3 regions of the Bacillus sp. 1NLA3E genome follow, and region 2 is predicted to be linked to each of the others. Evidence: riboswitches for the same ligand, from Rfam matches in the RefSeq annotation. Region 2 holds a riboswitch; each other region holds the start of a gene.
What was found. Region 2 has a riboswitch for thiamine pyrophosphate ahead of thiC (phosphomethylpyrimidine synthase ThiC). Riboswitches for the same ligand answer to the same signal wherever they lie in the genome.
Positions count from the first base shown of each region.

Region 1: it holds a riboswitch for thiamine pyrophosphate, as region 2 does, so the genes downstream of both, B1NLA3E_RS19160 (IS110 family transposase) here and thiC (phosphomethylpyrimidine synthase ThiC) in region 2, are expected to answer to the same signal.
Region 3: it holds a riboswitch for thiamine pyrophosphate, as region 2 does, so the genes downstream of both, tenI (thiazole tautomerase TenI) here and thiC (phosphomethylpyrimidine synthase ThiC) in region 2, are expected to answer to the same signal.

Region 1 is NC_021171.1:3,977,956-3,985,412, reverse strand. It holds gene tkt (transketolase) at 1-1,842, shown strand, start outside; gene B1NLA3E_RS19165 (phosphocarrier protein HPr) at 1,871-2,137, shown strand; TPP riboswitch at 2,245-2,354, shown strand; gene B1NLA3E_RS19160 (IS110 family transposase) at 2,693-3,967, shown strand; gene thiM (hydroxyethylthiazole kinase) at 4,437-5,243, shown strand; gene thiD (bifunctional hydroxymethylpyrimidine kinase/phosphomethylpyrimidine kinase) at 5,262-6,071, shown strand; gene thiE (thiamine phosphate synthase) at 6,082-6,738, shown strand; gene B1NLA3E_RS19140 (DMT family transporter) at 6,905-7,457, shown strand, end outside.
Region 2 is NC_021171.1:1,829,542-1,836,998, reverse strand. It holds gene B1NLA3E_RS08835 (MFS transporter) at 156-1,424, opposite strand; gene thiC (phosphomethylpyrimidine synthase ThiC) at 1,639-3,423, opposite strand; TPP riboswitch at 3,554-3,668, opposite strand; gene B1NLA3E_RS08825 (acetate uptake transporter) at 3,854-4,495, opposite strand; gene B1NLA3E_RS08820 (nitric oxide synthase oxygenase) at 4,980-6,068, opposite strand; gene B1NLA3E_RS08815 (GNAT family N-acetyltransferase) at 6,226-6,726, opposite strand; gene B1NLA3E_RS08810 (asparaginase) at 6,859-7,457, opposite strand, start outside.
Region 3 is NC_021171.1:1,702,717-1,710,173, reverse strand. It holds gene B1NLA3E_RS08255 (HD-GYP domain-containing protein) at 1-547, opposite strand, end outside; gene B1NLA3E_RS08250 (hypothetical protein) at 649-1,254, opposite strand; gene B1NLA3E_RS08245 (ribosomal maturation YjgA family protein) at 1,574-2,026, shown strand; gene B1NLA3E_RS08240 (ThiF family adenylyltransferase) at 2,109-3,116, opposite strand; gene B1NLA3E_RS08235 (thiazole synthase) at 3,113-3,880, opposite strand; gene thiS (sulfur carrier protein ThiS) at 3,884-4,093, opposite strand; gene thiO (glycine oxidase ThiO) at 4,106-5,215, opposite strand; gene tenI (thiazole tautomerase TenI) at 5,215-5,817, opposite strand; TPP riboswitch at 5,972-6,081, opposite strand; gene B1NLA3E_RS08215 (3-oxoacid CoA-transferase subunit B) at 6,670-7,320, opposite strand.

The DNA.
Region 1 (7,457 bases), 2.1 Mb from region 2:
CCAACTTGGTTCAATCGTGATCGTTTTGTTCTGTCTGCCGGTCACGGATCGATGTTGTTATACAGCCTATTACATTTATCAGGATACGATGTATCAATGGAAGATATTAAATCCTTCAGACAATGGGGAAGTATGACTCCTGGTCATCCTGAATTCGGACATACTCCTGGAATTGATGCAACTACAGGTCCACTTGGTCAAGGGATTGCTACTGCAGTAGGGATGGCAATGGCTGAAAGACATTTAGCAACAAAGTATAATCGTGATTCTTTTGATGTGGTTGATCATTTCACCTTTGCCATTTGTGGTGACGGAGATTTAATGGAAGGTGTTTCAGCTGAAGCTTCATCACTAGCAGCGCATTTAGGATTAGGCAGATTAGTTGTTTTATATGATTCAAATGACATTTCACTTGATGGTGATTTAAACCGTTCTTTCTCTGAAAGTGTTGAAGGTCGTTACAATGCGTATGGTTGGCAAGTTCTTCGTGTTGAAGATGGAAACAGTATTGCCGAAATAGCTAAAGCGATTGAAGAAGCTAGGGCAGATACAACTCGTCCGACACTGATTGAAATTAAAACAACTATCGGATTTGGTTCACCTAATAAATCAGGTAAATCTGACTCCCACGGATCACCACTTGGTGGAACTGAAGCAGCCTTAACAAAAGCAGCATACGGCTGGGAATACCCTGAAAGTTTCTATGTACCTGAAGAAGTGTATGAGCACTTTCAAGCTACAGTAAAAACTGCTGGAGCTGCAAATGAGGCAGAATGGTCCGCATTATATGCTCAATATAAAAAAGCTTACCCTGAGTTAGCAAATGAACTTGATTTAACTATTGAAGGTAAACTACCGGAGAATTGGGAACAACAATTACCAAAATATGAAGTGGGTAAAAAAATTGCCACTCGTTCTTCATCAGGCGATGCCATTAATGCTATTTCGCAAACAGTACCAGCGTTCTTTGGTGGATCTGCTGACCTTGCTGGTTCAAATAAAACCTATATGAAAAACAAAAATGATTTTAGTAAAGCTGATTACAGTGGGAAAAATATTTGGTTTGGTGTTCGCGAATTTGCGATGGGTGCAGCGATGAATGGGATTGCCTTGCATGGCGGTTTAAAAACATTTGGGGGTACGTTCTTTGTATTCTCGGATTACCTTCGCCCAGCCATTCGTTTGGCAGCGTTAATGAAATTACCGGTGACCTATGTGTTTACTCATGACAGTATCGCTGTTGGAGAAGACGGGCCTACTCATGAACCAATCGAACAATTAGCAGCATTGCGCTCGATTCCAGGATTATCAGTGATTCGTCCTGCTGACGGTAATGAATCTACGGCAGCATGGAAATTAGCAATCGAGTCCACTAATACACCAACAACACTTGTATTATCAAGACAGGATTTGCCTATTTTAGAAGGTGCCGTAGAAGATACTTATGAAAAAGTTTCAAAAGGTGCGTATGTTCTTTCTTCAAGTAAAAAGGAAACAGCAGATGCTATCCTAATCGCAACAGGATCTGAAGTGGAGTTGGCTGTTAAGGCCCAAGCAGCACTAGCAGAAAAAGGAATCGATGTTTCTGTAGTAAGCATGCCTTCATGGGATCGTTTTGAAGCTCAAACAGAAGAGTATAAAGAAACTGTTTTACCACGAGCGATTACTAAACGCTTGGCAATTGAAATGGGAGCTTCGTTTGGATGGCACCGCTATGTTGGCTTAGAAGGGAAAATATTGGGTATTGATACGTTTGGTGCATCCGCTCCTGGCGATCAAATTATTAAAGAATTCGGTTTCACAGTAGAAAACGTAATAACTAAAGTTGAGGAACTTTTATAGTAAATAATGAAAGATGGGAGTCTTGGTCATGTTGGAAAAACGCTATTTGATAACAAGTCATGCGGGGGTTCATGCTCGTCCAGCGACAATATTAGTAAGCTCCATGGCACCTTTCCAAGCCGAAGTTTCGCTTGAATATAAAGAGAAGAAAGTTAACTTAAAGTCCATTATGGGTGTCATGTCATTAGGAATTCCAGAAGGGGCCACGATTAAAATTGCTGCTGACGGAGTGGATGAAGTCCAAGCAATAGAAAAAATTGATGAAATCATCAAAGCTAACGAATTGGGTGAGTAGGCTCAATCGGCAAAGTGTATTAAAGTATGAAGATTTAGAATATAAAAGAAAATTGTTTACAGGAAAGATGATAAAAGCTATTATATTTACGACATGTAAAAATAATAAGTAACTACTAGGGGTGCCTTAAATAGGCTGAGAAAAAAACGGCAGCGTTTTTTAACCCTTCGGACCTGATCTGGATTAAACCAGCGTAGGAAAGTAGTGGAAATGTTTCTGTAATTCTTTCACTCACTAAAGCCAGGTCCTTATTGGATCTGGCTTTTTACTATTTTATAGGCTGTATTAAAGCTCAATGTCGATTTTTTGCACAATGTTGATTGGAGTGGAAGGCGCGAGACTCCTGCGGGAGCAGCGGGACAGGTGAGACCCCGCAGGCGCTTTAGCGCCGAGGAGGCTCACCGCCCGCCCCGCGGAAAGCGAAGCGCCTGGAACGGAAATCAACATTCTAGCATTCCTGTAGAACGTTATTTTTCGAGTTTGAAAAAAATAGGGCTCCTCAGTAAGATATGAGTAAGACACCACTCAAACTCAACCTTAAGGAGGAACCCTACTTTGAAGTTTAAAATGCAAAACAAACAAAATCAACTAATAGAAAGAATTTCCGTTAAACATCTTGTTGTTGGGATAGATATTGCTCAACAATTACATGTAGCCCGAGCTGTTAATTTCCGCGGAATTGTAGTTGGTGATCCACTTACATTTACTAATAATGAAGAAGGATTTTCTAGTTTATTAAAATGGATTAATAATCTTCAAAGAATAAACAATTTAGATGAATCTATTGTTGGGATGGAACCTACTGGACACTATTGGATTAATCTTTCAAAATGGCTTTTTAAGCATAATATTGAAGTGGTAACGGTAAATCCCTATTTAGTAAAAAGAAATAAAGAAAATCGTGATAATACTCAATCTAAAAGTGATAAAAAAGATGCTTTGGTTATAGCTGATATGGTGAAAAACGGTTACTACTCTGAGGTTAGGCCTACATCTGAGTCATTTGAAAAACTTAGGGTTCTTATGTCTAATCGTGATGTAGTTGTTAAGCGTCTCGTAAGTTCTACTAACCAATTAAATCGGTGGGTAGATATTGTATTTCCCGAACTCCGACAGGTGTTTAAAGATATTACCGCTAAAGGGGCAATTGCAACCCTTCGTCTATTCCCATCCCCTGTAGAATTAGGAACTATGGAGCCCGAGGAAGTAATAATGGGTTGGAAATCAATCATGAAGAGACAACCTGGTTTAAAAAAGGCACTATTACTCATTCAGGTAGCTGGAAAATCAGTTGGAACAAAGCAAGCACTTGATGCTTATAAATTTCATTTGGAACAATTATTAGAGGAATATGATTTAGCTTTAAAACAACTCGAAAGAGTGGAGGAACAAGTTACTGATGCTCTATTAAAGATCCCTTTCGCTTATAAATTACTTGCCATTAAAGGCATTAGTGTAATTTCATTGGCAGGTATTTTAGGTGAGGCAGGAGATTTAAGTGGTTTTTCTCATGGGAATTCTTTGCTTCGCCATGCTGGATTACACTTAGCTGAAGCAAGTTCAGGGAAGTGGAAAGGTCAAATTGTCATCTCTAAGCGAGGAAGGTCTAGACTACGACGTTTCCTATATTTAGCTACAATGAGTCTTGTAGCGAATAATCCGGAATTTAAAGCAATTCACTCCTATAATGTAAAAGTAAAAAAGATGAAGAAAATGAAGTCAATCATGAAATTGATTGGGAAACTTGCGAGGATTTTTGTGGGCATCGCTCGCCGAAATGAGTTCTACTGTCCTGAAAAAGTTAACCACATTATTGTGTTGGCAGCATAGTTACGATAGAACCTTGAACTAAATCTGATTTCTTAAATGTGACACCAAAAATAAATTAGATAACAGAATTGTATAAACCGAATGCTGGCTTATTCGCAGGATAATAAATATGTACGGAGTACCAGATTTGTTAAACAAAAGGGCATAGACCCATTAATCTAGCTTGACTGGCCTCCACCCCTTGGGTAGGCATGACGAAGGAATGAAAGGGCAATTGACCCGTTGAGACATGGGAGGGAAAGCCTCCAGGGGCGGCGTGGAGCATGTACATCACATGGTAAAAATTGGGGTTATTATTTATCCCTTTATTTCACTATGCCTCCACGAGCCAATAATGATCTGAATTCATTCCACTTAACTGTTAATTCAAAATATGGGACTATGAAATCCTGCGAATTAGCGAGCATTCGGGAGAAAATCGCATTAAACTGAGGGAGTTTAACAGAGCCAATTATAAGGAGAAATGAAAATGAACAAGGAAAAGGTTGTTGAGTTATTGGAGCAAGTTAGAAAACAAAACCCGCTCATTCATAATATTACCAACGTGGTGGTAACAAATTTTACTGCAAATGGCCTTTTGGCTCTTGGTGCCTCTCCAGTTATGGCAGATAGTCGAAAAGAAGTTGCAGACATGGTGAAAATTGCGAAAGCACTTGTTATAAATATGGGAACTCTTAATGAAAGAACCGTAGAGGCGATGCACATTGCTGGTAAAGCAGCAAATGAGCAAGGCATACCCGTTGTGTTAGATCCAGTTGGTGCGGGGGCGACACCCTACCGTACCGAAACTGCACGAAAATTAATTGAAGACGTTAACTTTTCAATCATTAGGGGCAATGCTGCCGAGGTTGCCAATGTGGCAGGAGAAAATTGGATTGTGAAAGGAGTAGATGCAGGAAATTCCCAGGGGAATGTCACGGATTTAGTCGTTTCCACTGCAAAAAAACTAAACACCGTCGTGATCGCAACCGGGAAGGATGACGTGGTTTCAGACGGAGAAACTACCTATGTCATTCAAAATGGCCATCCAATCCTGACAAGGGTAACGGGTACAGGTTGTCTATTAACCTCTGTTATTGCAGCATTTGCTGCTGTTGAAAAGGACTTGATGGTTGCTTCAGTTGCTGCTTTATCTTTTTATGGAATCGCTGCAGAAATCGCGGCAGAGAAAACCGCTCATAGTGGACCTGGAAGCTTTCAAATTGAATTATTAAATCAGCTTTATCAGGCTTCATCCTCTGAAATTATGGAATTTAGTAGATTTGAAAAGATTTAGAGAGAAGGTAATTTTACAATGGTGACTAAGAAGGCTTTAACGATAGCAGGCTCAGATAGTGGCGGCGGAGCAGGGATTCAAGCGGACCTTAAAACGTTCCAAGAATTAGGTGTGTTTGGGATGTCGGCGCTAACAGCTGTTACAGCCCAAAATACATTAGGTGTTCATGGTGTCTATCCGCTAACAGCAGAAGCGGTTTCCCGACAGATTCAAGCGATTGGTGAAGATATGGGGGCCGACGCTGTAAAGACAGGAATGTTATTTAACGCGGAAATTATTGAAGCTGTATCTGAAAAAATCAGGACTTATCAGTGGGGAAAAGTTGTTGTTGATCCAGTGATGATCGCAAAAGGGGGAGCTTCGCTACTGCAAAATGAGGCCATCACTGCGCTAAAAAGACATTTGTTGCCGCTCTCGATGATAGTGACTCCCAATATTCCCGAAGCAGAAGTACTGACAGGGATGAAAATCCAAACTCTTGATGATAAAAAAGAGGCTGCTAGAAAACTAGTAGATTTAGGAGCGAAGCATGTTGTCCTTAAGGGTGGCCATGATGAGGATCCACATGAAGCGGTTGATGTATTATTTGATGGACAAGAGTTTATTTATTTTAAAAGTAAAAGGGCATTAACAAAAAATACTCATGGAACAGGCTGCACTTTTTCGGCGGCAATTACCGCAGAACTTGCACAAGGGAAAAGTGTCTACGAGGCTGTTGCCAAAGCGAAGGATTTTATCCAAGCTGCAATTGAAGATGATCTCCATATTGGGCAGGGCCATGGGCCGACAAATCATTGGGCTTATAAAAGAAGATTAGGTAAGGAGTAGTGATGCTTACGTGGCGCGGATTCATAGTGAAAAATTAAAAGAGCTTTTACAGGTTTATTTTATCGTAGGTAGTATGAATTGTTCGAAACAGCCTGCAGAAGTGTTAGCTGAGGCAATAGCTGGGGGGATTTCTCTTTTTCAATTCCGTGAGAAAGGAACGGGATCGCTTATCGGGGCAGAAAAGCTCGAATTAGCCTATGAACTTCAAAGTATTTGCCGAGAGAATCAAATTCCGTTTATTGTTAATGATGATGTGGATTTAGCCCTCTTGCTCGATGCTGACGGTGTTCATATTGGTCAGGAGGATGAATCAATTAAAACAGTAAGGAATCGAATTGGTGATAAAATCCTTGGTGTTTCAGCACACTCCCTTGCTGAAGCAGAAATTGCCATGCGATATGGGGCAGACTATCTTGGGCTTGGTCCGGTGTTTCCTACGAAAACAAAAGAAGACGCTAAGGAGGCTGCCGGATTTACGCTTATCCAAACGTTAAGGCAAACGGGTTTTAACATTCCGATTGTTGGAATCGGGGGGATCAATCATGAAAATAGTGCATCTGTATTTCAAGCTGGGGCAGATGGAGTAGCCGTAATTAGTGCGATTAGTGCAGCAGATTCGGTAAGGGAAGCGGCTAGGAAAATAAGAAATCTTGTTTCATATAAGTAAAGATGGAGGGAGCGAACTCAATTCGTTCCTTATTTTTTTGAAAATAAAGACTGAAAATTTTAAAAATGTTATATTAAAACAATAAAAATGAAATGACTTTTAAAATGAATCATTTATATGGCAAAGAGTTATTGAATCGGAATTAAAAAGAAGGAGGGTTTCAAGTTTGAATTCATTTAAAGGAAATTATCCTTATTTACTGCTTATTCTTGCGAATATGATTTGGGGTGGAAATTTTGTCATCGGTCGTGTTGCAGCAGATTACTTTCCGCCGCTAACTTTTTCGCTACTAAGATGGCTTTTGGCATTTCTAGTATTGTCGCTATTTATGAGAAATCGTCTTAAATCAGATTGGCGTATTCTTAGGAATCATAAATGGATTTTGCTGTTACTATCTGTAACGGGAATTGCAGGCTACAATACAATCATTTACTTTTCATTACACTATACAACCTCAATTAATGCCGCGGTTGTGAATTCAACAACCCCGTTGTTTATCACCTTTTTTTCTGTATTCATTCTTAAAGAAAAACTCAACTCTTACCAAGGTGTTGGAATTATTGTATCGATCATTGGAGTTGCGTTTATCCTCTCAAAAGGTGCTTTACAGTCATTACAATCTTTTTCTTTTAACCAAGGAGATTTGTTTGTAGTGGTCGCAGTGATTTTTTGGGCAATTTATTCAGTCATTATTAAAAAGTATTCTACTGTCTTGCCAA
Region 2 (7,457 bases):
TAGTCCAGCTCGGTGAAGGTGTTTAACAGTATAGTTCCGTTTTAGATTCATATAAAAAATTAAGAACCTGGTGCTGGCCAAGGTTCTTAATTTTGGGCTCATTCACCCAATGCTAAACCATAGAGACAAACATATACGTTCTCATACTCTGCAACTTATTGAGCTTTTACCTGTGTTTGTTTTTGTACCTGATCTACCACTCTCCTATCTAATTGTGGAGCAATTTGGTAGAACAGATAAATCCCCATCACACCGATAATTGAAATAAAAATAGAAGTTTCCATCTTCGATAAAAAAGAACTGAGCGTAACCGTGATGGAACATATCAGCATAGACAAGTTAAATGTTAAACCTGCTACCGCCATATAGGAACTTCTGGAATGTTCAGGTGGCATGGATGCCATGTAATTTTGTTGCACTGGAACACGGAGGACTTCAGCAACTGTTGACGCTAACATCGCTAAGCACAATATCCATACATTATTTGAATATGAAATGATAGCGTATCCCAAAACAAAAACTAGACAGCTAATGATAAGGGTATGTCGATCTTTGAACTTTTCCACAAGCTTGGTTGCATACAATGCTGTTACTACTACTAGAATAGTATTTTCAGTACGGAGGAATCCTGTCATTTCAATTCCGCCAAAAGTCCATCCTAGTATATGCTGTTCTTTCATTTCATTAGCTAAGCGAATGCTGATATAATTTGTAAGTTGAAATTCCATTGACAGAACAAGCAAACCAGCTAGTACATAGAGGACGAACAACTTATCCTGAAATACTTCTTTGTAACTTGAAAACAATAATTTAAGATGTAGTCCCATTGATTTTTCTTCAGTTAGCTTAGGTACATAACTTTCTTCAATAAAGAATGTAATTAATATCCAAGTTAACAAGGAAGCAAGCGCTAAGGCAATAAGAAGTTCAAATAAAAACTGTTTGAATAAGAAACCACCAACGACGCCGCCTAATGCAATTGACAAGTTATTTGTCCAGTACATAGCCGTGTACATGATCTTTCTTTCTTCCGGCTTACTAACGTCTATCAGCATTGCTTGGTTAGCAGGTCCTGCCAGTCCCCAGCATATGCTGTTGACCGTCATCATAAAAAATGAAATTAATGGAGAAGAAAACCAAGGAGAATTACACACCATCATCGTGAAAAATGCAACAAAACGTAATGTTTCCGCGATAACGATGATCTTCTTGCGACCAAACTGATCGGAAAAATATCCTCCAAAAAAATTAATGATGATACCTATGAAAACATTTAGAACTAATAAAAGTCCTGTAGTCATAGTACCAAAGTGATGGGATAAATAAATTGCCATAAAAGGAAAAACCATGCCGCCGATTGTTGAACTAAAAAATGATTCCACCATTCGGATTTTAATGTTTTTATGAAACTTCATTATTTTCATGCTTATATCACCAATTCTTTTTGTATCATAGATTTAGCAAAATCAAACTCTGATTTCCTAATTTCCTTATTATACAAGAATAATTTGGTGAATCTACCTAATTTTGTGAATAAATTGCAAAAGAACAACTCTTCATTCATGAACAGTGAAAATCAAAGAGACCATTTTTCAGGAATAATCAATTTACTTTCAATAGATTTTTTGATTTCCTTGGTCATTTCTGATAGATTTCCCCGCCAGTTGCTCTAAACTCATCTGCCTTTTCTTTCAAACCTTCATCAATTACATTTTCATAGTCGAATCCTTTTTCCATCGCTATTCCTCGTATGTCATGTGAAATCCTCATACTGCAGAACTTCGGACCACACATCGAACAGAAATGGGCCGTTTTAGCACCTTCTGCTGGAAGAGTTTCATCATGGTACTCCATCGCTCTTTCCGGGTCAAGCGATAGATTAAATTGATCGCGCCAACGAAACTCAAATCTAGCCTTCGAAAGTGCGTCATCTCTCAATCTTGCACCCGGATGCCCTTTTGCTAAATCAGCAGCATGTGCAGCGATTTTATAGGTAATTACTCCAACTCTTACATCCTCTTTATTTGGCAAACCCAAATGTTCTTTAGGTGTCACATAACAAAGCATCGCTGTGCCAAACCAACCAATCATCGCCGCACCAATTGCAGACGTAATATGATCGTAGCCGGGGGCAATATCAGTTGTTAGTGGACCAAGTGTATAAAATGGAGCCTCGCCACAAATTTCCATTTGTTTATCGACATTCTCTTTGATTAAATGCATTGGTACGTGTCCAGGTCCTTCAATCATCACTTGAACGTCATGTTTCCATGCAAGCTTTGTCAGTTCACCTAATGTTTCTAATTCAGCAAATTGTGCTTCATCATTGGCATCGGCAATAGAACCCGGACGTAAACCGTCACCTAACGAGAACCCCACATCATACGCTTTCATGATTTCACAAATATCTTCGAAGTGTGTATATAGGAAGTTCTCCTTATGGTGGGCAAGGCACCATTGAGCCATGATTGAGCCACCTCGGGATACTATCCCGGTTACACGTTTTACTGTTAAAGGAATGTATCGTAAAAGAACCCCCGCATGGATCGTAAAATAGTCCACGCCTTGTTCCGCTTGCTCAATTAACGTATCCCGATACACTTCCCAAGTTAAATCCTCAGCGATGCCATTAACTTTTTCAAGTGCCTGATAAATTGGCACCGTTCCTACTGGTACTGGAGAATTTCGAATAATCCATTCTCGAGTGGTATGAATGTTTTTTCCAGTGGAGAGATCCATCATCGTATCTGCTCCCCAACGTGTGGCCCATCTCATTTTTTCCACCTCTTCTTCAATCGAAGAAGTGACAGCAGAGTTTCCGATATTTGCATTTATTTTCACATGGAAATTCCGACCAATAATCATCGGCTCACTTTCAGGATGATTTATATTTGCTGGGATAATCGCGCGCCCTTGAGCAACTTCATCGCGGACAAATTCAGGGTCTATATTTTCCCTTATCGCGATATATTCCATTTCGGGTGTTACAATTCCACGCCGTGCATAATGTAATTGCGTGACGTTACATCCTGTTTTTGCCCGTAAAGGTTTTCTTTTTAACCCCGGAAAGATTTCAGTATTTGCGAGAGATTCTTCTTTTTTATAGCCATTATCCTCTGGTTTTATATCACGACCAACATACTCTTCAACATCACCACGTTCAAGAACCCAATTGCGACGAAGCGGACTCAGTCCCTTCCTGATGTCTGCTAAATAGTCGGAGTCTGTGTAAGGTCCACTTGTGTCATAGACTCGAACTGGCAGATTTTCCTCTTCACCAATTGTTCCCGTTGTAGGACTTTGCGATATTTCTCGCATTGGAACTTGAATGTCTGGTCTAGTTCCCTCGACATACACTTTTTTACTTCCTGAAAAACTAGACAGGATTGATACGTTCATCTCACTTACTGATTTGTTCTCCATCATGGCATTCTCCCCTTTTTTTTAATAAAAAGGACAAAATCTAATTCATTTTCAGCATGAAAAAGCCGGCGTCTTGTTAAGACCCGGCGATGTTAGTATAAATTCAGAAATGACATTTTGCCATGACAAATTTAAGTTATGCTAACTTCCCCACGCTGGTATGAACCAGATCAGGTCCTGAGGGTTAAGAAACTTAGTCGCGTTTCTCTCTCAGCCCAACTTAATGGACACCCCTAGTCTTAATTTTGGAAATTGTTCAAAATTTACTATAAACTACTATCTAGAACTTGTAAACATATTTTCCCTAAAAAGTCCCTTTCACTATTTGTGTGAAAGAGCCCATTAATACATTTCCCCTATTAACTCTTTGAAAAATAAGAAAAACCGATTGAGAAACGTTTCCGTCCACCAATCGGTTTATTTCCAAATATTATGCGTTTTTGACCAATTTCATTTGAACTTGTGACTTTAAGATTCCAAATGGTTTTCCTACTGGTACTACAACGCGGCCTAAGTGGGCATTTAATACAGAAGCACCTGCTCCATATAAACCAAGGATAGAGATAGCCATTTCAGCAACCGCAGCAACCATGTGGGAAGTTTCTGGTGCGATTTCAAATGTAGTTAAAATTAACCCTACGAATAATACGTCTATTAAAACAAAAATCGAGAATAGAACTTTATGAGTTTCTAAGGCACCAACTGTCATGAAGAGGCTGAAGACTAAGTATCCAATAAAAGCAACGCCCAATTGCTTTGGATCCACTGTAGAAGCTAGTGTTTTACCGAAGACACCTAACTGAATTAACCAAGAAGTACCTACACCAATCCAAAATAATCCGTATGCTCCAAATGCAGTTTGTCCAAAAACATTGTTATTTTTGGCATCTTGAACACAAGCAAATAATTGTGCGAAACCTCCAAGAAATATCGCCCACGGTAAAATAAATGAAACACCTTCTGTTAAGCCTAATTTTTGAGTTGAAGCGACAAGAGTTACCATGGCAAGACCAAACATACCTAATGCGGATGGATCTGCTACCTGAATTTTAACGTTCGTATTGTTTTCCATATTTTTCCTCCTAATTATTAACATACTTAGATAAAATACTAGAGAATTAGAACGGCGCCAAATGCTGTAAAATAATGAAATATTATGTATTTTACTAGACTTGCCATTCCCTTTTGGTCAAATGGCATGACACGGATGGTTTAGGTTAAACAATTAATCTAATAAAATATCCAATTCTATTACTTCAATCCTCCTTCCCTTTTTGGCAAAAGAAAGCGTTTACGATTAGTTGTTTCAAAATAAATAATGTTTATTTACATTATGAAACCGCTTTTATTTTTGCAATTCTATTAATTTAGAATTTTTGGATATTTCAATAAAATTATATCTTTTTGGCGAAATAAGTCAATACCCTTTTTCGTATTTTTCTTTTTCATCCCTAAATTAACAGCCCTATCCCTAAATTTTCTACTTAAATCAAAAAGGCCATGTTCCAGCCTACATTAGTAGGTTTGAACATGGCCACTTTGGTAAGAATTAGTTTTTACGATATAAATAAATTTGGTTGGTAGAAAAAGTTTGGCTTTAGCATTTCGTTCTTATATGGTTTATGAAATATATGAGTGGTAGCAGGGGAAACCGGTGGAACTAGCCAAACCCAGTTACCTGTCACCTTTCTTCCACAGGATACCTCTTTCTCTTCAAACATTTTAAACTGTTGTGCTGCAGTATGATGGTCAACAATACTTACTCCATCTTCTTTGTATGAATATAATATCGCTTGGTTCAGTTCAAGAATTGCTCGATCCTGCCAAAGCGAAGTGTTGCTCTCAATGTCCAGTCCCATCATTGAGGCAACTTTTGGAAGTAGATCGTAACGATCCTTATCTGCAAAATTCCTTGCACCAATCTCTGTTTCCATATACCACCCATTAAAAGGAGCAGCTGTATAATGGATTCCCCCAATCTCCAAGCGCAATTGGGCAACCATCGGAACTCCATACCACTTTAAATTTAAATCTTTGAACCATTCATATTCCGGATGACGCAGGGGAACTTCTAGCACTTTCTCATGCGGAATTGTAAACATTTTTGGTCTATTTTCTTTTACTTGAATAACCATTGGTAGTACATCAAAATCGGTTCCTTGACCTTTCCAACCTAACTCTTGGCACATTTTCGTAAAGTCAAAGGAGTGCGGATCTCCTACCACACCATTTTCTGTCTCATAACCTGCATACCTGATGATTTGATGATTCCAAAGTCTCACTTGAACTTCATCTTTCATTTTCGGTTTAAAAATTGTAATCGTAGGTCTTATTTTTCCACCATTTGTCGCGTAATCAATATGTTGCAATAAAGCATCGCTAATTTCCTCTTCAGTATTTAGATGCCGTTGATCAATGATATGTAAACTTTCCCAAAACAACCTACCAATACATCTGTTGCTATTTCGCCAAGCCATCCTCGATCCGTGTTGAAGTTCTTCATATGTGTGATCATAGTGACTCTCATCTTGAATTTGTTGCTCCACCTCATCAATTCGAAGCTTTATTTCTTCTCCTGATTTTCCTAGCTCACTATAGCATTTTGTGATAAATTCTTTTGCCTGAATTAATAGTTCATTGTTCATCTTCACACAGTCCCCTCTTGCATCATTCTCCCAATTATCATTCTATTACTATCCCAATTATAGTACAACTTAAGCGTCTACCAGACAGGCAAAAACAGCACCAAAGTCACTAGATGCTGTCAATTCATGTCGTTATATGGAACTCTAAAGATTTCTGCTAAAATAGTTTTTCAAAGCACTTATATGACGCTTTTCGAAATAGATAGCGAATTTCCCCTTTTTCCTGATACCCAAATTTTTCAGACATCGCAATCGCCCTATGATTTTCTGAATATACATCAAAACGGATACTTGTATGGCCTCTATCCCATGCGTATTCCTCTGCAAATTGGAGTAATTTTTTTCCATAACCCTTTCCTTGATGGAGTGGATCAACCGCTAGACGATGGATTACTATCGGACTACCTCCAAAGTCCTCCCATTGGATTTCTATATATTTTTTGCTTTGGTTTGTATCAAGGACGATAGCACCAACTAATTTGTTGGTTTTTTTGATGCCAAATAAGGTTTCCCTTTTTAGATCTTCCTTTACAATAAAGTGATTCGGATAATAACGAACCCACTGGTCTATTCCTTTTTTTCTCAAGTCAGATGCTATATAAGAATAGAATTTATTCACTTCAGATAGTTCTTTTAATCTAATTAGAACAATCTCCATCCCTTCACCTCACCATGCTCTGACCAAATACAATATTTACATATTAAATATGAAATATTTATTCCAAAAACCCACGAATCATTCTTTTTTATCCAAAATAAAAAGAAACCCGAATTAACGAGTTTCTTTCGGTCAGTCCTCTTTGCCCCAGTTTGTTGATAAATCCCAGGCAGCTGGAGTCTCGATTAGATGTTTGACTTCCTTAAGGATGGTTGTTTTTCCAAGTGCCCACATTAGTTTAGCTACAACTGCTTCTGAGTTCATGTCCCCCGAAACAATTACATCATATTGTGCAACTTTTCTTCCAACTTCGTACAGATAAAGGTCCTGCCCCTCTTCCAAACACTGTGTTGAGATGAGTACCGGGAAACCATGCTCTGAAAGTTCTTTTAATTTTGGCAATAGGTTACGTCCTTCAAAAGGAACACCACCGTTTCCAAAGCTTTCTATAATAACACCCTTATATTGAGATTTAATAAAATCAAAGATTTCTGGTTTTGTTCCAGGATGTAGTTTCAAAAGGAATACGTCTGAGCATAAACTAGTATCGACCTTAAATTCCTGTAGAGATGATGCTGGTTTCCAAAAGTAATTGACTTTATTTCCTGAGATATTTGCGACATAAGGATGGTTGATACTTTCAAAAGCATCGTAACTTTTTGTCCTCATTTTCACTGCTCTCGTTCCAATAATAACGCGTCCGTCAAATACAACAAAGACGCCACCGTTAT
Region 3 (7,457 bases), 130 kb from region 2:
CATTTAGTAAAATAGTTAGTGTCATAATAATTACATTAAGTGGTTTCACATTTAGCGGAATCCACTCAGCAACAGTAGGAAAAATCATTCCTATAATAGCGAAGATAGATAACGCTATCGCCCAACTAGGAAGCAACCAATTTTGTTTGCGCGATAATAATTCAATCCATTTATTGTCCGATGGCAGTGAGGATAACCACAACCAGATTGTTGCTAGAAACAAACTTAATTGTGCAGAAATAGCTGGTATATGATTCATGTCCATAATAAAATGTGGCGTTGATAAACCATGGACGGAAAACATTAGCCCAAGAGTAAAGAAGGATAAGGCTAAGAAACTTACTTTAATGTTACGTACTCTGTTTCCAGCAATCCCTACTGCTATTGAAATCATGGTCGATAATACAGACACTATACTTACAATATAAAAATGTCCCCTCGGCATCTCGAAAAAAGGATCTGCTAAGATCCCATTATGAAAAGATTCGAACAGAATAAATGGTAGTATTACGGCTAATAACGGACCTATGAAAGCAAAACTCTTCATTATACTTATAGACCTCCGAAGCACATCAATATAGTTGGTTATAACACCCTCTATCGTAACACATCCAAAATAATCCTGAAATAATATTCCGTTATAATCTCCTATTTCTGTTCTACTGCTTCATCAAGTTTAAATAGAAATTGATAAATCAAACCGTAAGCTTCTCTCATTGACATTTCTTCATTAAATCCCTCTACAAAGTTTAAAGCAAAGTTTAAACTCCATAAACCGTCCCCTTGATCAAACATTAAATCGAACTTCGCGCCGTCATTGTGCAAAGAGTTTTGAAGAAATTCCTTAATTGAAGGTTCAAATTTCTTTTGCAGCTTTAAACCTAACATGACATCGTATGTTCCGAATACATCATCAGCTTCAAAGGCAACTGCATCTACTCCAATCAAATCAAACCACTTAGATTCCACATAAATAAATTCATTTTTATGTTTTTTAAAGTAATCGATCGGTTGTTCTAGAAAAGGGGCTGTTTCTTCAGCGATTACTTCTTCTTGTTCTTTGTCACCCCGTTCAATATAGGCGTCTGCAAAACGTGATGCGGAGTTTTTCTCGATAAGGTTTACTTCAGCTTCGATTAAATGATTTTTTTCAATATATTCTTTTTCTTCCTTATATAATTCAATCGTTTTCGGTGATGCTTCCTGCTCACCCATTATTTCTGATATATATTTTTTCATTTCTTTATTTAACATTGATTATTCCTCCTTGGTTTCCTTTGGATCATGATCTACTATGTACATGAACAGTATATCCCAAAAACAATCAAGGTTCATTCTTTCTTACTAGAATCCAATTATTTTTACATAAGCAATGTTAAACTAGAATATTGATTTCCGTTCCAGGCGCTTCGCGCACCTTAGGGGCGGGCGGTGAGCCTCCTGGGCGCTAAAGCGCCTGTGGGGTCTCACCTGTCCCGCTGCTCCCGCAGGAGTCTTCGCGCCTTTCACTCCAATCAACATTGAGCTTCAACACAGCTTTTACATATGCAAATTTATTTATTAATGAGATACAATGAATATCAATCCATACAAAAGAGTGATTCTATTGACTACTAAAAATGAACCAATCAATCCGCGTTACGGTAACTTGAGAATAGCTTATTTGATAGCCGTTTTTATGACCATTTTATTAGGCCTAGCCTCCAGAAAATACAGCCAACACCTTTTGTTATATTTAGCCGAGAACGCAGGGGATGTGCTGTGGGCGATGATGGTCTATTTCGGTTTCCGTTTCTTACTCGTCCGTAATAGGCTGTTCATTGCCATCTGGCTTAGTTTTATATTTAGTTTTGGCATTGAGTTTATTCAATTGTATCAGGAAGACTGGATCAATCAGATTCGGGGTACCTTGCTCGGAGCACTTGGCAAAGGATTTCTTATCGTAGATCTGTATCGTTATTCAACAGGAATTATCATCGCCACAGTCTTGGATTGGCTGACGATAATGCTCACTCAACGTAGATAACCGCATCGTCAATATTTTCAGATGATAAAGGGCACTGAAAAGGTTAAAAGGCGATCCTTCATGGTGAAGAATCGCCCTCAATTTAGCCAAACATTTTGTTATAAATTGATCTTGCCCTGGAAGGTTCATTTGTTCCGTGAATGATCGCCCTACCATCTTTAAATAAGACAATTCGGTGGTCTTCAAATGTACATGAGAGCAAATAAGGATTAACAATCAGGTTATTTACAATCCCTGTTAAGTTTTGCGCTAATCCCTCAAGTGAATGAATTTGAACAGTACCCGGACGAAGTTGGATAGCATCTCTGCCACACAAAACATCGGTTTTGGTTTGATTTTCAAATGACAAATATGGAAAAATGGCATCCTTACCACAGGTTGGGCAATGTTGATTCTTTAATTTCCCAACGTTTATTTGGGCACTTTCATCTTTCCATATATCAAAAGATTGTAATACAGGACGCAACTCATGTCCTGTTAAATACTGCAAAACTCGGGTTACCTGATAGGACGCTACTAGTTGGACAATCGGACTTATGACACCTAATGTATCACAAGTCATACCTTGTGCTGGTAAATGACTTATTAGGCAATGAAGACACGGTGTTTTACCAGGGATAATCGGATATGTAAGTCCGTAGCTGCCCACGCAGGCGCCAAATATAAACGGGATCCCTAGTTTTACTGCACAATCATTCATGATCATTCTTGTTTCAAAGTTATCGGTGGCATCCACGATAATGGACTTGTTTTTCATTAACTCTTCAATATTTTGAGCATTAATGTCGCCGACTAGACCATTTATGGTAATCTCACTATTTATTTGCTTGAGACGATTTTTTGCCGCAATTGCTTTCGGCATTTTATTTATTGCGTCGTCCTCTGTATATAATTGCTGCCTTTGCAAATTGCTGGCTTCGACATAATCTCTGTCAACGATGGTGATTTGACCAATACCCGCTCTGGCAAGCATCTCCGCACTTGTTGACCCAAGTGCTCCCGCCCCCATTATGATGACATGGGCATTCTGCAATCGAGCTTGCCCAGCACTTCCTAAAAATAATTCCTGCTTTTTGTAACGGTCCTTCAAGATGTCACCATCCCGGCTTGCGGGCTACTGGCAACAGCATAATCCTTTTCGGTAATTCTACCAGCCTCAAAACCAAGTCGGCCCGCCTCAATTCCCAACTTCATCGCTAACGCCATTTTTACTGGATCTTTTGCTCCGGAAACAGCGGTATTAAGCAAAACACCATCCGCACCAAGCTCCATTGCGAAGGCAGCATCTTTTGGTGAGCCGATGCCAGCATCGACAATAACCGGGACAGTAGCTTGTTCAATAATAAATTTAAGATTTAACGGGTTGACGATGCCTCGTCCTGAGCCGATTGGTGAAGCACCTGGCATAATCGCATGTACCCCAAGTTCTTGAAGTCGTCTCGCTAACACGACATCATCGGACGTATAAGGTAGGACAATAAATCCTTCTGCCAACAGCATTTCTGAGGCTTTTAAAGTTTCTACCGGGTCAGGTAGGAGCGATTTGTCGCAGCCAATCACCTCGACTTTAATCATGTCACATAAACCGGAAGCCTTTGCCAGCCTTGCGATCCTAACGGCTTCTTCTGCAGTTTTTGCTCCTGCAGTATTGGGAAGTAATTTGTATTTTTTTAAATCCAACTGTTCAAGAAAATTAGGTTGGGATTCTTCAAAAATATTCATTCTTCTGACGGCAAATGTTAATATTTCTGCTTCCGATACCTCAACAGAACTTTTTTGAATTTCAAATGATGGATATTTCCCTGTTCCAAGTAATAATCTTGATTTAAACGTTTGGTTTCCTATTTTTAGCATAGGTCATCCTCCTCCAACAAAATGAATAATTTCGATTGCATCTCGATCTGATAATAGGGTTGATTGGTATTGTTCCTTGTCGGTGATTTCTTTGTTTATCTCCACGACAACAATTCGATTTTCTAAATGATAAAATCCTAATAAATCTTGGACAGAGCAAACTTCTTCAGGCAGTTGAACCATTTTCCCATTTAAATGAACGGTCTTAGTCATTTCATTTCTCCTTTAAACTAGCACTGGGTTTTTTCGATCAATTTTGAATGCTTCTTGCCAGTCTTTATTTACCGGTTTCTCAAGAATCAAATCGCGGATCATTTCCCCAGTTGCCGGAGCGAGTAGAATTCCGTTCCGAGAATGACCGGTTGCAAATAAGATTCTATCTTGTTCGGGATGTTTACCAATGAATGGCTTTTGATCAAAGGTTTGCGGACGAAGCCCTGCCCAAAAAGAGTTGATTGTCATATCGGTCACAGCAGGCAACATCGACTTGGCTTTGTCGATTAGTTTTTCCATCCCGCCAAGTGTCGGTTTTTCATTCCAGTCGTTTGCGATCATCGTTGCACCAATTATGAGTTCACCATTTTTCCTAGGCATCACATAACTACCATTATGAAAAATCGTGTGTTTCAGCGAAACCGATTCACTTGATACAGACAGGATTTCTCCTTTGATTGGAAAAAGCTGATGGTTCAAACCAAACCGATAAAACAATTCACTGCTCCAAACACCATTTGCCACGACAACATAATTGGCTTCGAACGATCCTCTGGTTGTTTTAATGAGGTAGCTTTCTCCATTTTTTTGAATATCTAGTACAGTAGTATATTCATAGATTGAAGCACCAAGTATTTTGGCCCCTTTGCTTAAACCGCGAGATACAGAAGTTGGCAATACATTGACATCTTCTTTAATATAGGCAGCGCCAATTATGTTTTGATTTACGCCAGGAACACTGTTTTCGACTTCGTTCGCTTCAAACCATTCAACCGTAGGGAGAGCAAGCGCTGAACGGAGCTCCTCTTTTTCTGAAGCTGAATAGGCTACCTTAAAAATACCACCGGTCTTTATTTCGAAATCAATGCCAGTGAGAGTTTGAATTTCCTCTTGAAGCTGAGCGTATGCCTTTTGACTGCTCCGAGCAAACGGATAAAAGATCTTCATATCATCACATTCTGAATGGGCACCGAGCATTCCCGCCGCTGCTCCAGATGCTTTACATCCAATCTGTTGGGCCTCAAATAGAGCAACCTTCATGTTTTCTTTCGCTAAGTGATAGGCTACTGAAGAACCGATAACACCTCCACCAATTACCGCCACATCATATTTATTAGTCATTATCTTTCCTCCTTACATTTTTCAAAAAGGTTTCGGGCGCTTGCCACAGGATCGCAAGAGGCAAAGATTCCTGACATAACAGCTATTCCAGCTGCACCAGTGTTTCTTACCACATCGACCCGATCAGGATTAATTCCGCCAATTGCGTACACAGGTATTTGTAATTCGTTGGCAATTTTCGAAAGCACTTCGAGACCATTTGGCGGTTTCCCTTGCTTACAATTAGTTTCAAAGCAATGACCATACAGAACGTAATCCGCTCCATCCCTTTCCGCTTGCTTCGCTTCCTTCAAGGAATGGACAGAACGCCCCACACGAATCTGTGGATACCGCTCTTTTACAGTCTTAGCCGGTAGGCCGTTACCGGGCAAATGAATATTTGGAATATCGTGAAGTAACCCGATATCCAACCGATCATTGATAACAATTTTTTCATGGCTGACATTTCCTGCTTTTAAAAGCTGAAGTAGTGCAACAATTTCACTGGTGGTTTTTCTTTTTTCGCGAATATGTACATAATCAACCATGTCCTTTATTTGAATAATGCTGTTTGCCAGATCTACCACAGAATGTTGATCATCTGTTATGGCGATCAATTTCATTTTTACTTACACCTCCTTTTTAACTGAAAAATAGGGGGGAATCACAACATTTGGAAAATAACTAACAAACTTTTCCGTTTTTCCCCAAAATAAAAACCACTCTCCTACATGGGAAAGTGGTTTGAAAATTTGCACGTCGAATAAACCAGCACAAAATTACAATGCGCCACTTCCCTACGCAGGTACGAACCTGTTCAGGTTTTGAGGGTTTAAAAGTAACTACTTTATTCTCAGCCCTTATCAAGGGATCCCCTAGTGATATTTTAATAATTAGGTTGATAATGAAATTCAGTCCCTATTATAGCATAATATGGACTTCGTGCAATGGTTAATTGAAAATTGTGTTAATTATTCAATTTTAAGTTTACTAATCTAGTAAACATTTACCCCTAAATTTATAACGAGGCTTAGTTTTGAAGTACTAAATTGCAATTTTTCAACATTTGACCCCGTTTTTTGAAAACTGCCACCTTAATTTTAGATATTTCCCGATTTTTGATGTGTTAAGGTCGATTTTCGAGGTTTTATGCTCGACTTTTATGATGTTATGCTCGACTTTCGAGGTTTTATGCTCGACTCTCAGGTTTTATGCTTGACTCTCAGATTTTATGCTCGACTCCCAGGTTTTATGCTCGACTCTCAGGTTTTATACTCGACTCTCAAGGTGATTTACACGAAGTAATTTTAATATAGTAATCGATAAGTTTTAACATTTGAATTTGAAAGATGACAATAACAACTTCTATCATCCTGCTAAATCAGGTGCGAATTCTTATTCACAAATTAACAATAAGAAGCAGTCCAATTCATATGGATTGGACTGCTAATTGGTCGAAAACCGAACTCGTTACGTTATTTTGCTGATGTTTCTAGACCGATTGTAAAAGCAGCATCTGTCTTTTCAACAACTTCCTCGACAGTTACTCCCTCTTGTGTTTCCACGAGTACCATGCCTTCAGGAGTAAAATCAAATACTGCCAAATCCGTGATTAATCGGTGGACCACTTGTTTACCAGTAAGTGGCAGGGTACACTCTTTCTTCACTTTCGATTCGCCATGTTTATTTACATGTTCCATTATGACAACAACACGTTTCGCACCATTAACTAAGTCCATGGCACCACCCATTCCCTTGATCATCTTACCTGGAATCATCCAGTTGGCTAAATCTCCAGATTCAGAGACTTCCATTCCTCCTAAAATAGCTAGGTCAATATGGCCACCACGAATCATCGCAAACGATTCGGCACTATCGAAATAAGAAGCACTTGGTACAGCTGTAACCGTTTCTTTCCCAGCATTGATTAGATCAGGATCTTCTTGGCCTACTACAGGGTAGGGTCCAATCCCCAATAATCCATTTTCTGATTGAAGTAGCACATTATATTCACTCGGAATCTCATTGGCAATGAGAGTTGGGATTCCTATTCCAAGGTTTACGTTCATTCCGTCTTGAATTTCCAATACTGCCCGTTTGACGATAGTTAATCGATCATCCTTCATATCCTCACTCCTCGTCTATTTTTGTCGATTTCCGTTCCAGGCGCTTCGCTTTCCGCAGGGCGGGCGGTGGGCCTCCTCGGCGCTTAAGCGCCTGTGGGGTCTCCCCTGTCCCGCTGCTCCCGCTGGAGTCTTCGTGC